DNA from 2 places in the Paenarthrobacter sp. NPDC090520 genome. Region 1 is predicted to be linked to the other one. Evidence: predicted binding sites of a transcription regulator. Region 1 holds the regulator's gene; the other holds the start of a gene.

Region 1 (6,973 bases):
GTAGGTTCCCACTTAGGCACAAGCTCTTTCACATTGGCCCCATCAGCCTCTAGAGTATCTAGCACATGGTTGTTTGATGGCTCAGCATCGGCACACCGTTCTACTGGGGGTGTCCTACTGTCTGAGAGCAAAGGAATATGGGAAATGTCCGCAGAGACTAACTTCTCGAACGCGCGTTTCATGACGGTGGCTGAAGTAGCCGACGTCTTGCGTGTTTCCAAAATGACTGTGTATCGACTGGTTCACTCAGGGGAAATGCCCGCCGTCAGGTTCGGCCGATCCTTCCGGGTTCCGGAAGAGGCCGTTGCCCAGTACCTCAAAGGTGCTGTTGTGGACGGGCAATCGGAGACGGCCTGAGCCCTTGCCAAAGTCCGTGTGACGGTCAGTGGTCATTGGGTGCCCCTGTGAAGCGGTACCCTGTTAAGGAACGTTTTACGTCATTGTAAGAATCTGTCAGTTGTACTGTCTGCTGCTTTGTCCGCGGATCCGTTCCAACAGACAGGACCTTCATCTAGTTTGTAAGGAACTTTCGTGGGTTCAGTTATCAAGAAGCGCCGCAAGCGTATGGCCAAGAAGAAGCACCGCAAGCTGCTTCGCAAGACCCGCCACCAGCGCCGCAATAAGAAGTAGAGATACTTCATCAAGCGTGAATGCCCGTTGCCTGCCAAGGCGGCGGGCATTTTTGCACCCCCGGACCCTCTCTCACCGAATCCCCCCAAATTCCAAACCGTCTCTCACCGTTGGTGCCTTTTTCGGCAGCCCTCTCTCACCGAATGCCCGTTTGGTGCGGACGCTCTCTCACCGAACCGCCCGTTTGCGGGGACGCTCTCTCACGGGACCGCCGGTTTGGGGGGACGCTCTCTCACGGGACCGCCGGTTTGGGGGGACGCTCTCTCACGGGACCGCCGGTTTGTGGGGACGCTCTCTCACCGTCCCGACGCGAAACCGGATTCGACCGACGGATCCGTCCATCCGGTTCGGAGTGCCTTCTTGATTTCGACTATTGCCTTGTTGAAGCCGTCCGACAGACAGTCCTTCCCGAAGACAAGGACTGTCCACCCCGCCGCTTCGAAGGCCCTATCCCGACGTCGATCACTAAAGATCTGCTCCTCCGAAAGGTGATGTCCGCCGTCATATTGAATGGCCACGCGCCGCTCCCGAAATCCAAGGTCCGCAGACGGCGAGAATGGATCGTTCGGGCGAAGTCGCACCTGCAAGTCCGGCTCCGCGACGCCCGCGTCGAGCATTGCCAGTCGTAGCAGGGACTCGGGAACGGAGTCGGCTCCGACGCGCATCAGATCCAGGGCTTCACGGGCGCGCACCACTCCTTGAAGATTCCTGTGCCGTGCTATCAGCGCGCGAAGGTCACTGATTGATGCATATGGGGTGTCCCGGCCTTCAAACTCAGGCCGGGGAACGCGAATGAGCTGATCTCCGACGCAAACGAGTTCCCTCAAGGGCAATTGGCGTGCCAAGTCCAGCCAGGTTCGGGGCCGCGTGCTCATCCACATGCCGTGTGCGAACTCGATTTCAGAGTCGACGATAACCACCGTATGTCCGATGACACCCCGTCGACGAACAGAAGGCAGTTTCCGGGGCTTGCTGAGGTGTAACTCGTTCGAATCGGCCAGCCACGGCGGCAAGTAAAGGCCTTGGAGCCGCGCCGCTGTTACATGCGAAATCCAGGCGCCCGGACTTGCGGCCGAAAGGGACCGGGCCGCGGAGGCTAAATCGAATTCCCAGTCCGAAGGCCTGAAGATTCCCTGACTGACCCCCTCGATCGAACTCCGCTTCCAAAGCTGCCGCTTCCCTACGCCGAACGCCTCGGCTTGGTTGAGGGTAAATGGCGCAGAAGCCAGTGCTTGCGGAAACGTCGAGGGTTTTTGCATACGGGCATTCTTGCCCAGAAGGCCCCCCTGTCTACAGAAGTTATCCACAGGCCGTCGGGCGTTGGCCTCCCGTGGTGAGAGAGGGTCGGGTGGGAAGGGTGGTTTGGTGAGAGAGGGTCGGGCGGGAAGGGTGGTTTGGTGAGAGAGGGTCAGGCGGGAAAGGTGGTTTGGTGAGAGAGGGTTGGGTGGGGAGGGGGTGTTTGGTGAGAGAGGGTTGGGTGGGGAGGGGTGGTTTGGTGAGAGAGGGTCGAGTGGGGTGGGGGTGTTTGGTGAGAGAGGGTTGGCTAGCGGGGGCTGCGGAAGCGGCTGAATCCGCGCCACAGGCCGTAGATGGCGCCGCCCACGGTTGCCGCCTTCAGCCCGAGGGTGGCTGCGCGGCGGCCCGAACGGAAGTCGTACACCGGCCAGTTGTGCTCGCGGGCGTGCCGGCGCAGCCGGGCATCCGGGTTGATGACCACGGGGTGGCCAACCAACGTGAGCAAAGGAATGTCGTTGGCGGAGTCGCTGTAAGCCCAGCAATGGTCCAGGTCCAGGCCCTCGCGGTCCGCAACGAGCTGGACAGCCACAGCCTTCGCCGGACCGTGCAGGATGTCGCCCACGAGCCTGCCCGTGTAGGTGCCGTTCTCAATCTCGCCGACGGTTCCCAGCGCGCCAGTTAAACCAAGCCGCGTGGAAATGACGGTAGCCACCTCGATGGGAGTGGCTGTGACGAGCCAGACTTTGCGGCCAACCCGCAGGTGCTGTTCGGCCAATGCCTTGGTACCCGGCCAGATCCGCGACTCGATCATCTCGTCATAGACCTCTTCGCCCAGGGCCTTGATGTCGTCGACCGAAATGCCTGCAGCCAAGGTCAGCGCGGAGTCACGGACGGCATGGACGTCTTCCATGTTCTCGCCACGCATCACGAACTTGAACTGCTTCCACGCGAAGCCGGCAGCCTGGGACAGCGTGAAGGCCTTGCGCTCGTACATTTTGCGGGCCACATGGAAGAGGCTGGCGCCCTTCATCAGGGTGTTGTCGACGTCGAAGAAAGCAGCCTCGCCGGTGTGCTGCGGCACCTTGGCATCTGCGAGCACAGCGGCGTCCTTCTCGTCGGGCATGCCTTGAGTCTAGTCAATTGCAGCTGCCTCGCGCTTCGCGCCATGGTCGGACGCCGCATGGGCGCTGCCGCCGCAGCCGGTAACGTTGAGTCATGCCTATTCCCGACGTCGTCCTCCTCACCAAAGCTGACTGCCACCTGTGCACCGCGGCGCGTGCCGCCGTCGAACGCGTCACCTCAGGCTTGGGCGTGCAGTGGAGCGAAACATCGATCGACGGTGACGCGACCCTCCGTGACCGGTACGCCGAGGAGATTCCGGTGCTGTTGGTGGACGGCGTACAGCGCGACTTCTGGACCATCGATGAGCAGCGACTCACCCGTCTTTTGAAGAAAGCGCTGGAGGGCTAAGGGGCGCCGCTCACGGAAGGAAATGGCTTTTTGTTGAGCCCGGTCAGGGGCCATAGAGTGGAACAACAAGCGACGCAATGGAGAATACCGTGACTGCGCTGGAACCGTCACCGGAGGCAACAACCGGGGACAACGAACCTGCCGCCAAGCAGATCCCGCCCGCGGCTGTGGCCCGGATGACCCTCTATTTGCGTGCGCTCAACTCCCTCCTTGCCGAAGGCGTGGAACGCGTTTCTTCGGATGCACTGGCGGAGGCCTCCGGCGTCAGTTCATCGACGCTGCGGAAGGACCTTTCCTACGTCGGTTCGTACGGAACCCGCGGAGTAGGGTACGAGGTCCAGTACTTGAGCCGGCACATCGCCGCTGCCCTCGGACTGACACACGACTGGAAAGTGGCAATCGTCGGTGCCGGTAACCTGGGCAAGGCGCTGGCCCGGTACGGTGGCTTCGAATCCCGGGGCTTCGACGTGGTGGCCATTTTCGATGCCGACCCCATGGTGATCGGCAACGAGGTTGGCTGGCTCAGGGTCAGCGACTCGGCAGAACTGGAGCGGGTCCTGGAGCGCACGCACACCAACATGGTGGTTCTTGCCCTCCCGGCAACGGTGGCACAGGAAGTATGTGATCGCGTGATCGGGGCCGGAATCCGCAGCATCCTCAGCTTCGCCCCGGTGCTCCTCCAGGTACCCCCGCACGTCAACCTTCGCAAGGTGGACATGGCCACGGAACTCCAGATTCTTGCCTACCACGCACAACGGGCGCAGACACCGGGTCAGGCCGTTTAGCCTTCGCCGGGTCCGCGCCCGCTGGTCAGTTCTGCTTGGGCTCAGCGGCCGTACGGGTTGCCGAACGCCTGCTGCTTGCGGAAGTAAGGCGCCGACGCCGGCAGGTACAGCATGACGATTGCCGCGACTCCCAACAGGATCACCAGCAGCTGCAGGATGCCGTACGTTGCGCCGAACTGGAACAGGCCGGTCAGGCCAAGGACCGAGATGGCGGCGAAGACAGTACCGAGGATGCGGGCCCAGTTCTTGCCCTTGCGGACAGGGAATGCCACCAACGCATAGAGTCCGAGGGACACGATGGCACCGATCACCGCGCCAACGGTGATGGCGCCCTTCATTCCTTCAAGGGAACCTTCAGGGAACTCGGTGCCCTGGGCTGCTGCCTGCTGGACCATGGAATTGATGAACGCATCAGAACCTGTGGTTGCCAGGAGCAGCGAGCTGATGGCCGAGAGGATACCGGCGGCCACGATCATCCAGAAGGCGATGTTGACCATCTGGGGGACCGTGCTGGGACCCGGTTGCTGGCTGGGCCAGTTGGTGTCCTGGCCGTACTGCGGGACGGCCTGGCCATAGGGCGATCCGGGCTGCTGGCCGTAAGGAGAGGGCTGTTGGCCGTACTGGGGAGCCTGCTGGCCGTACTGCGGCGCGGACTGCTGCCCGTACTGGGGAGCGTTCGGAGCCTGCTGGCCGTATTGCGGCGCGGCCGGCTGGCCGTATTGCGGAGCGTTGGGTTCGGACTGTTGGCCGTACTGCGGCGCCGAAGGCTGGGACCCCTGCTGTTCCGGAGTGGAATCGCCCGGGTTTGACGGCGGGTAGGGAGGGTTGCTCATGGCATTCCTTTGCTTGGTCGACGGCTGATACTGCTGGGGTCAACAAGAACAAAGTGCCCCCACCATGGTTCTGAATCCACCGTACCCCCAGCCTCCCGGTGGTACGGAGGATCACACGCAGGAATTTCCCGCGCGTGGAGAAATCATCACGCAGGCGTACATAGCCGTACTCCTGCATGATGAAGGCCGCGGGCCTCCATTGGGAGGCCCGCGGCCTTCATCATCGCTGCTGTTAATGCACGACGGCGGTACCCGGGTTTCGCGTCAGGCGGTGCCCTTGACTGCCTTGAACCAGAGCTGCGAGTTCGGGAGCCACATGAGGACGACGGCAACGGCGCTGACCAGGAACCCGAACCAGTTGCTGCCCAGGCCAGCGCTGGGACCGCCCATGTTGATGGAACCAAAAATGGCCAGAAGCAAAGAGACTGCTGCAAGAACCGTCAGGGCCAGCCGTGCCCACTCTTTGCCTTCCTTCATCTTCATGGCCAGGACAACCTGCGCTGCTGCGACGGCAAGGCTGATGATCAGCAGGATCAGCGCGACAGCTGCCAGCCCCGGTATGAAGGCGAAGGCCGCGATGATGGCGAAGAGTCCGATCAGCCCGAACAGCAGGCCGAGCAGTCCCGAAATCACCCAGATGAAGTAGGACACCTTCAGCTCCGTGGGCAGCCCCTGGACTTTGAAGATGCCTGAGAAGCCGCCTTGGGGGAGGACGTCGTTGAAATTGCGCGGTCCGTCGGTGGGCATTTCGAAGTGGAAACCACCCTGCTGGCCCTGTCCTGGCTGGCCGGGACCCGGCTGCTGGTACTGGGGCGGCTGGTTTTGGGCGGGCTGCTGGTACTGGCCGGGCTGCTGGTACTGGCCCGGCTGCGACGGCGGCTGGTAGCCCTGGGGTGGTTGGTAGCCCTGCGGAGGCTGGTAACCCGCAGGAGGAACATTGCCGGGCTGCTGTGGCTCGGAGCCGGGCTGCTGAGGCTGTGGTGCTTCGTCTGGGTTACTCATGGCATCACTGTAGACCGCGGGTTGAGGGTTGCATAGGAAATTTGGGGCCAACTCGCAGCCAAATACCGGGTGTGTGCCGAACAATGGACGGGTGATTTCCGAGTATGCGAAACGGCGCCCCCGCACACCAAAGATGGGCGGGGGCGCCGTGGGGCCGCTTCCAGCGAAAAGGCTAGGCGGCAGCCGGTGCAATGAAGGCGAGTTCGAGGTTGATGACAACCTTGTCGCTGACCAGGACACCGCCGGCTTCCAGGACGGCGTTCCAGGTAAGGCCGAATTCCTTGCGGCTGATGGTGGTTTCACCGGAGACGCCTGCACGGGTGTTGCCGAACGGGTCCACGGCCACGCCGTTGAACTCGGTCTCGATGGCAACTTCCTTGGTGACGCCCTTGATGGTGAGATCGCCCACGAGGTCGAAGCCGTCACCGTTGGCCTTCACGTGGCGGGAGACGAACGTGATCTCCGGGAACTTCTCCACGTCGAAGAAGTCCTCGCCCTTGACGTGGCCGTCGCGGTTGACGTCGCCCGAGTCGAAGCTGGCGGTCTGGATGGAAGCGGTCACCTTGGAATCGGTCAGGGCCTCGCCAACTTCCAGCGTGGCTTCGGCTTCCTTGAACTGGCCGCGGACCTTGCTGATGCCCGCGTGGCGCACGGTAAAGGCGATCTCGCTGTGGGAGTTGTCCAGGGTCCAGGTGCCGGTGGAGACGTTGGCGGGAAGAGTCATCATGGTGTTGCTCCTAGGTATAGGGATGGATCGTTGGGCTTACCCGGCTGATCTGATCGAGCTGTTTACTTGAAGCGTCAACCGAGCTTCGTGTCTAGTATAAACATGCATATGCATCCTTTATTCCAACTTCCCGGAACATTTTGGGAAAACTTTGAGTTCTACTAGCGGTAGAAGATTTCAGATCGCCCCGCATCTTTGAGAAACTGGTAAACATGCCCCAAGCAACTGTCCATCTGCTTCGCCATGGCGAGGTCCATAACCCCGATGGCGTCCTGTATGGTCGGCTGCCT
Region 2 (6,973 bases), on a different contig from region 1:
GAGTTCGGTCCTACTTACGCCGAGTACATGCAGGCAGTGCCGCGTTACGTTGGCAATCCCGTGAGCAGGCGGATGCGCGTCGATGAAGCACGGTGAGAGAGGGCTTAGGAGAAGGGGTCATTCGGTGAGAGAGGGTTGGGTGGAAAGGGCGGTTAGGTGAGAGAGGGTTGGGGGTTGAGTTTGACCAGCTTCCACACCGATAACCGGCCCATACCCGCCGCCAAAGCAATGGATAGGCTGAATAGGGTTGCGCCCCAGCTTGAGAAGCCGCCGAAGGGTACACAGATCAAAGCGCCGGCAGCGAAGAACGCTGCAACGTGAAACCACTGGTTGCCCACGCGACGAAGCGCCCATCCCAGGACGGCTCCTACCCCGCTGCCGATGAATGCTGAGGGGATGGCCGCGTAGATAAAGAAGATCAATGCCCAACCCGGAGCCTGCGTGGTCAGCAGTAAGCTGAAGACCACATAGGCAACCAGGACACCGACCGCGAGCCCCTTGCCGGTCAAAATTACGCGCTCCCGAGAGTCGTACTGTGTTGGCCGCGGCTCGGCCAAAGCTATCTCGTCGTCGTCCCAGTCGTTCATGACTTTGCCGCCGCGATCTCGTTGAGGGCGCCCGCCAAGGACGGGTGTCCAAAGGCAAACCCTGCGTCAAGCAACCTGCGTGGCTCCACCCAGCGGCTCTTCAAGACGAGCTCCGTCTCCGTGCGGATCATCACCGCGCCCAGCTCCAACAACCACTTCGGCGTCGGAAGCCCGAACGGCACACCGAGGCTTCGTCGAACCAACGACATCAGTTCGCGGTTCTCCACAGGGTAGGGCGACGCTGCGTTGACGGGACCAGTAAGCTCGGGCCGGTCGTGGATGAACAACACCGCCCGGAACAAGTCCTCCACATGGATCCAACTGAACTTTTGTGTGCCCGGACCCATATGTCCGCCCAAGCCCACGCGAGCCAGGTTCCGGAAGGGTCCCATCACGCCACCGGTCCCACCCAAGACAATGGCGATCCGAAGCGGCACCTTCCGGGTGGCCGGCACGACAGCCGCGGCCAGTTCGTCCTCCCACGCACGGGCTACGGAAACCGAGAATCCGCTGCCGAGTTCCCCCGCCTCTTCCGTTTGCGGCCGGTCCTCCGCATGCCGGTAGATGGTTCCGGTGCTTGCGTTGATCCACGTCCGCAGCGGTTCGTCGCAGCGGGACAACGCGACCCCCATTGACCGCGTCGTCAGCACCCTGGATTCCAGGATTTCCCGGCGGTTCCGTTCGTTGTAACGGCAATTCACGGTCCGTCCGGCGAGGTTCACCAGCACTTCGGCGCCGTTCAGCACCCTGGCCATGCCTCCGTCGTCGTTCCATTGCGCGTCAGCCGAAGCATCGCGACCAATGGTCCGCGCCTGCCATCCCTCCTCGACGAACCGCCGCCGAAAGTACCTGCCGATGAACCCCGAAGCCCCAGCGATCACCACCGTCCGTGTCATGAGTCTTCCCTGACGTTGCGGACCAAGCCGAGGACGTCGTCGAACACCTTGCTGACACCCGGAATTTTCGCCAGCGACAGCCCGCGAGCCACCAGCGGCGCCGCGCCGTCAATCAGTTTGCGCGTGCGGCGTTGGTTCTCGGACCGGTCGTACACCCAGAACAATGCGATCCCCATGTGGGCGAGCCACAGCAGTTCCGGGAGGTCGGCGCGCAGCTTCTTCGCGACGGCGGGTGAAGAACCGTCGACGGCGGAGCGGAAGATCGCGAGCGAAGCGTCCCGGGCGGCGGTGGACGCCTCGCCGAACGGATTGACGGGCGACGTCGGCCGGATCGCCGTCGCAATGAAGTCGGAACCGAACTGGTGGTACGGCGTCATGACGTCGATGCCGCTGTGGAGGACTGCTTTGAGGCGCCCGGCCAAATCATGGACGCCTTCGAGGGCTTTCGCCGCTGCGACAGCGTGCTCGTTCTGGACTTGGAGGTACAACTCCTGAACCAGTTCATCTTTGGAGGAGAAGTAGTAGTAGGCGTTGCCCACCGAGACGCCGGCTTCCTGGGCGATGGCTCGCATAGTGGTCTTCTCGAAGCCGATTTCGCGGAACATCTTCAGTGCGACGTCGGCTACGAGTTGTCTGGTTTGCTCGCTTTTGGCGGCCATGGTTCCTCCGAGCAGGTTTTGAACGTGTTCAAGAATGAGTATGCCACGACTTCTGAACGTGTTCAAAAAGGAGGTGAGAGAGGGTTGGGCGGGAACGGTGGTGGGGTGAGAGAGGGTTGGGTGGTTGGGGTGGTTTGGTGAGAGAGGGTTGGGGAGGAGGGGTGGTTTGGTGAGAGAGGGTTGGGCGGTTGGGGTGGTTTGGTGAGAGAGGGTTGGGGAGGTGGGAGAATGTAGCTGGTGACGGGCCGGATGCCCCACCAAACACAGTGCTAATACAGCGGGGCGGCCTCGAAACGAGCGCCTGCGCGAACCACTACGAACGGATGACCCATGCCCTCGCCCTCAGGCTCCAGCACGTTGAGCAAACCAGCTCCCCGCTTTGCCTCTATCGGATCCCCTTACTTCGGCATCATGCTGGCGGTCATGGCCGTGGTGCTGATCCTGTCCAACATCGGCGCCTCCAAGGGTGTGGTGCTCGGCCCGATCATCACCGACGGCGGGTTCTTCCTGTTCCCGCTGGCCTACATCCTGGGCGACGTGATGAGTGAGGTCTACGGGTTCAAGGTTGCCCGCAAAGCCATCATCACGTCCTTTGCGCTGAGTGTGTTCGCGTCCCTCTGCTACTGGGTGATCATCATCCTTCCCGGCTTCGACGACGAGTACGGAACCGCCAAGCAAGCAGCCATCGAGGGCGCACTTGGCCCGGTTCCGCAGATCGTCCTGGCTTCGCTGCTCGCCTTCCTCGCCGGCCAGACCATCAACTCCTGGATCCTCGTGAAGATGAAGGAACGCACCGGAGAAAAGACCCTCTGGGCCCGGCTCATGGGTTCCTCTGTGGTGGGCGAATTCGTGGACACGCTGATCTTCTGCAGCATCGCTGCCTCGGTGATCGGCATCTCGGATGCAGGCTCGTTCGTCAACTACGTCCTGGTGGGCTTCGTCTACAAGACCGCCGTCGAGTTCATCTTCGTGCCCATTACGGTGTTGGTGGTGGGTTGGATCAAGAAGCGCGAGCCGAGCTACGGAGTAGTCGCAGCGTAAGCCCACGCCGGGTTCGCTGGAACGGTGCCCAGCCGCTGGAGGTTTCCCAGCCTCCAAGCACGTTTCCGGCGAACCCGGCGCCCACCAAAGGCTACGAGTAGTACTGCCCCAACGTCTCGGCCTTGAACTCGAAGAAATCCCCGGACTCGATGGCGAGACGCGCATCGTCCACCATCTTCACCACGAAGCGCTCGTTGTGGATGGAGATGAGCGTCGCCGAAACCATTTCCTTGGCCTTGAACAAGTGGTGGATGTAGGCGCGCGAGTAGTTGGCGCACGCGTAGCAGTCGCAGCCTTCCTGCAGCGGCCCGAAGTCCTTCTTGTACTTCGCCCCGGACAGGTTGAACCGGCCATACGGGGTGTAGAAGGCGGAGTTCCGGGCAACACGGGTGGGGGAGACGCAGTCGAAGGTGTCGGCACCGTTCTCAATGGCCGTGAAAATGTCGTCCGGCTCGGAGATCCCCAGCAGGTGCCGCGGCTTGTCTTCGGGGAGCTCCTCGTTGCACCAGCGCACGATCGTCCCCAGGTTCTCCTTCTCCAGCGCCCCGCCAATTCCGTAGCCGTCGAAGGGCATGGCGCCGAGGTCGCGGCAGGCCTTGCGTCGCAGGTCCTCGTACTGCGCACCCTGGATCACGCCGAACAACGCCTGGTAGGGCTTGCCCGTCCGGGAAGCGGTCAAGGAGAAATGCTCGTCCAGGCAACGCAGAGCCCACAAGCGCGTGCGTTCCAACGACTCTTCCTGGTACGCCCGCGAGTTCTGCAGCGTGGTGAGCTCGTCGAAGGCAAACATGATGTCCGCGCCGATCTGGTGCTGCACCTGCATGGAAATCTCGGGGGAGAACCTGTGCTTGTCTCCGTTGAGGTGGGACTTGAACCAGACGCCGTCGTCGTCGATGTGCGCCAGGCGTTCCTTGCCTGGTGCCACGGCGTCATCCGGGCCGGAAGTATCCACATTTTTCATGTCGATGACCTTCTTGAACCCCGAGCCGAGGCTCATCACCTGGAATCCACCGGAGTCGGTGAAAGTAGGCCCGGACCAGTTCATGAACGCGCCGAGGCCTCCCGCGGCGTCGAGGATTTCCGGTCCGGGCTGCAGGTACAGGTGATACGCGTTCGCCAAGACCGCTTGCGCGCCGAGGTCCGCGATCGACTCGGGCAGCACGGCTTTGACGGTGGCTTTGGTTCCGACGGCGATGAACGCGGGCGTCTGGATGGTTCCGTGCGGCGTGCTGATGGTTCCGGTCCTGCCAAGGAATTCGCCGCCGTTGGCGTCCACCAAAGCGTCCGACGGCGACGACGTTTCAGTCAGTCGCTGGCCCACCGAGAAGGAGAAACCGGACGCAGGATCGGAGACGGCAGAGGGAACGGATGAGGGCGAAGATGCGGAAGCTGGCACGTTACCAAGTGTGCCAGCTTTACCGCGGGTAACTTACCCGGCAGACCCGGGTGGGCCCGGCAGCAACCATCAGGACCCGGAGCCTGAGTCCTTCCACTTGTCCCACGAGGACCGGATGTCCGCCAAAGTGTGGGCCCCCAAATCGTAAGTGGAGGCAATCACCATGGCGCCGCCGTCGGGCCTTTTCTCCGGAATCGCGAGTTGTTCGGCGACGATCAGCAGCCCATCGCCGTGTCCGGCGTAGCCGTGCACGGTGACGCCAACCTGGTGGCGGCTCTTGAACCAGACCTTCCCGGAAATCGACTCGCCGGTGGTTAGTGTGAGTGAGTATTCGTCGCCGACCGGCGGAAGATCGCCCAACCCCAATTTCTCAATGGCCGACCCGCCACCGGAGACCGAGACAAAGTGCGTCCGGCGCTTGCCGTGCGGGTGGCGTTCCAGGGTGAAGCGGAGCTGGTTCAGGAAAGTGAGCCAGCCTTGGGTGATGTCCTCGTCCCATTCGGCCCACTCGGAGTCGTGGTCCAGCGCGGCGCGCGTGACCTTGACTTCGGTGCCGCCGGAGACGGGATGGAGCTCGAATTCATCGCCGCCGCGAACGGTCAGGCTGGTGTGGTCCGGTCCTTCCACGACGCTCGGATCAAAGTAGATTTGTTTGATTTCGTCGGTCAGCTCGTCGGTTTCCCAGCCGTGCCATTGGGCCACCAGCGACGGTTCGCGCAGCATCGTCCAAACTTGCTGCGCGTCAGCATTAATCACAACGCTCAGATTGTTCGTCATGGCCCTGAATTTACCGCCGTTTGGGTGCCCATAACAGGCCTTGCACTTCCGCAGGTAGAGGACTAGGCGCGCACCGCTTCGAGTTCGTTCGCGATCCGTCGCCCGAGTTCGTCTTCGGCGATGGTCTTGGAGCCGCCATGTGCCCGGAGGAACATCAACGCTTCGAGCCGCAGGAACCGCCACTCACGCTCGGCGTCGCGGTTCCCGTTGTCCATGGCACGGAAAATTTCCTTGTCGTAGAGGTTGGGCTCGTTCAGGGAACGCTGGCGGACCCGGGCGTTGACGAGTGCCTTGAACGGGTCCTCTTCCTGGGACTCGGGGGCGCGGAGCAGTTTCTCGTAGACGGCGGCCCGCTCCGACTGGCCGGCTTCGCGGCAAATGAAGCTGGACAACGCGAGGGCCCGTTCGATCGATGCCCAGCGGTCCAGGTTCCCGTCGAACGGAAGCACGTTCAGCAGGTCCGCGACTTCAAGGGAATGGTCGGGGTCGCGCAGCACGATGCAGAGGTCGAAGGCGAGATCGCTCAGGTCGCGGAGGCAGCTGCCGGACTTGGTGTTGATGCCCTTGGCCAGCCGCTCGGCCAGCACCTGCACGCCGTTCTTGCCCTTGTGGTCGGCCACCGCGGCGCGCACGACGGCCTCCGGCGTTCCATCCGGTTCGGGAATCAGGGCGAGGTCTTCGGCGGTGGGGCCGGTGAAGGCGGGAGGGTCCGCCGGGCGGGGAGGTACGACGACGGCGGGTTCGGCGGGAGGCTCGGCGTCCTCTTTCGCTGTGGTGCTGGAGTCCGGCTCGCTGCCCGTACTGGCGTCGCCACCCAAGCCGCGCGGAACTCCGTCTCCCACAGGAACACTGGACCCGACAGCGATCCGCACCGTACCGGCGTCGTACGTGGTGACCAGCAGCAGCGCGGCAACGCCGTAATCGTCGTTCTGGACCTCAACGGAGGCGATTTCCTCGGCCGGACCGTCCCCGGGAAGGTACACGAAATCCCCGGTTTGCAGGTCCCCAGCCTGCTTTTCGCGGTATTGCTGTGAGGCTGGGCTGTGAGTCATCGGAAGTCCTTTGGTTCTCGTGCGGTCCGCCGTCCAGTCTACAAAAGCGGACCGCCAATAACCTGAGGACCCGCTAGGCGACGATGCCGGAGAACGCCAAAGCCTGGCGGACCAGGTTCCCGCGGCCGCCTTCGAATTCCTGCTGGACGCCGTCGCTGAGGACTTCCTGCGGGGTCATCCAGGTGAGTTCCAGCGCGTCCTGGCGTGGTTCGCATTCGCCGGTGACCGGGATGATGAACACGAGCGACACCGCGTGCTGGCGGTCGTCGGTGAATCCGGTCTGGGAGGGCGCGGGGAAGTACTCGGCAACCGTGAACGGCACCGGGCTGATGGGCAGCTGTGGGAAAGCCAGGGGGCCGAGGTCCTTTTCCATGTGCCGCAGGAGGGCTGCACGGATGGTTTCGCGGTAGAGGACCCGGCCGGAGACGAGGTAGCGCACCATGTTGCCGTCGGCGTCGCCCTGCAGGAGGGTGCCCACTTCGTTGACGTACCCGAGCGGATCCAAGCGGACGGGGACAGCCTCCACGTAGACCATGGGGAGGCGGCCGCGGGCTTCGAAGAGATC

What was found. The regulator Rex, encoded in region 1, represses fermentation and respiration genes when NADH is low (regulators of the CRP and FNR family bind a similar motif). The targets are predictions, from matches to a motif close to CTTGTGAANNNNTTCACAAG.
Region 2: a site for Rex is predicted at 2,192-2,211, ahead of ACIQTZ_RS14885 (queuosine precursor transporter). Genes of this name have one in related genera too.

Annotation. Positions count from the first base shown of each region.
Region 1 is NZ_JBIVXM010000013.1:109,855-116,827, forward strand. Features, by position in the region: gene ACIQTZ_RS16215 (3-deoxy-7-phosphoheptulonate synthase) at 1-4, shown strand, start outside; gene ACIQTZ_RS16220 (helix-turn-helix domain-containing protein) at 145-357, shown strand; gene ACIQTZ_RS16225 (30S ribosomal protein bS22) at 532-630, shown strand; gene ACIQTZ_RS16230 (endonuclease domain-containing protein) at 927-1,889, opposite strand; gene ACIQTZ_RS16235 (HAD family hydrolase) at 2,174-2,989, opposite strand; gene ACIQTZ_RS16240 (glutaredoxin family protein) at 3,082-3,336, shown strand; gene ACIQTZ_RS16245 (redox-sensing transcriptional repressor Rex) at 3,414-4,121, shown strand; gene ACIQTZ_RS16250 (hypothetical protein) at 4,524-4,697, shown strand; gene ACIQTZ_RS16255 (hypothetical protein) at 4,733-4,930, shown strand; gene ACIQTZ_RS16260 (hypothetical protein) at 5,219-5,956, opposite strand; gene ACIQTZ_RS16265 (YceI family protein) at 6,129-6,680, opposite strand; gene ACIQTZ_RS16270 (histidine phosphatase family protein) at 6,896-6,973, shown strand, end outside.
Region 2 is NZ_JBIVXM010000011.1:117,490-124,462, forward strand. Features, by position in the region: gene ACIQTZ_RS14865 (methyltransferase family protein) at 1-96, shown strand, start outside; gene ACIQTZ_RS14870 (hypothetical protein) at 153-587, opposite strand; gene ACIQTZ_RS14875 (TIGR01777 family oxidoreductase) at 584-1,483, opposite strand; gene ACIQTZ_RS14880 (TetR/AcrR family transcriptional regulator) at 1,480-2,142, opposite strand; gene ACIQTZ_RS14885 (queuosine precursor transporter) at 2,473-3,183, shown strand; gene tgt (tRNA guanosine(34) transglycosylase Tgt) at 3,275-4,579, opposite strand; gene ACIQTZ_RS14895 (SRPBCC domain-containing protein) at 4,649-5,356, opposite strand; gene ACIQTZ_RS14900 (DUF6707 family protein) at 5,419-6,408, opposite strand; gene ACIQTZ_RS14905 (NUDIX hydrolase family protein) at 6,482-6,973, opposite strand, start outside.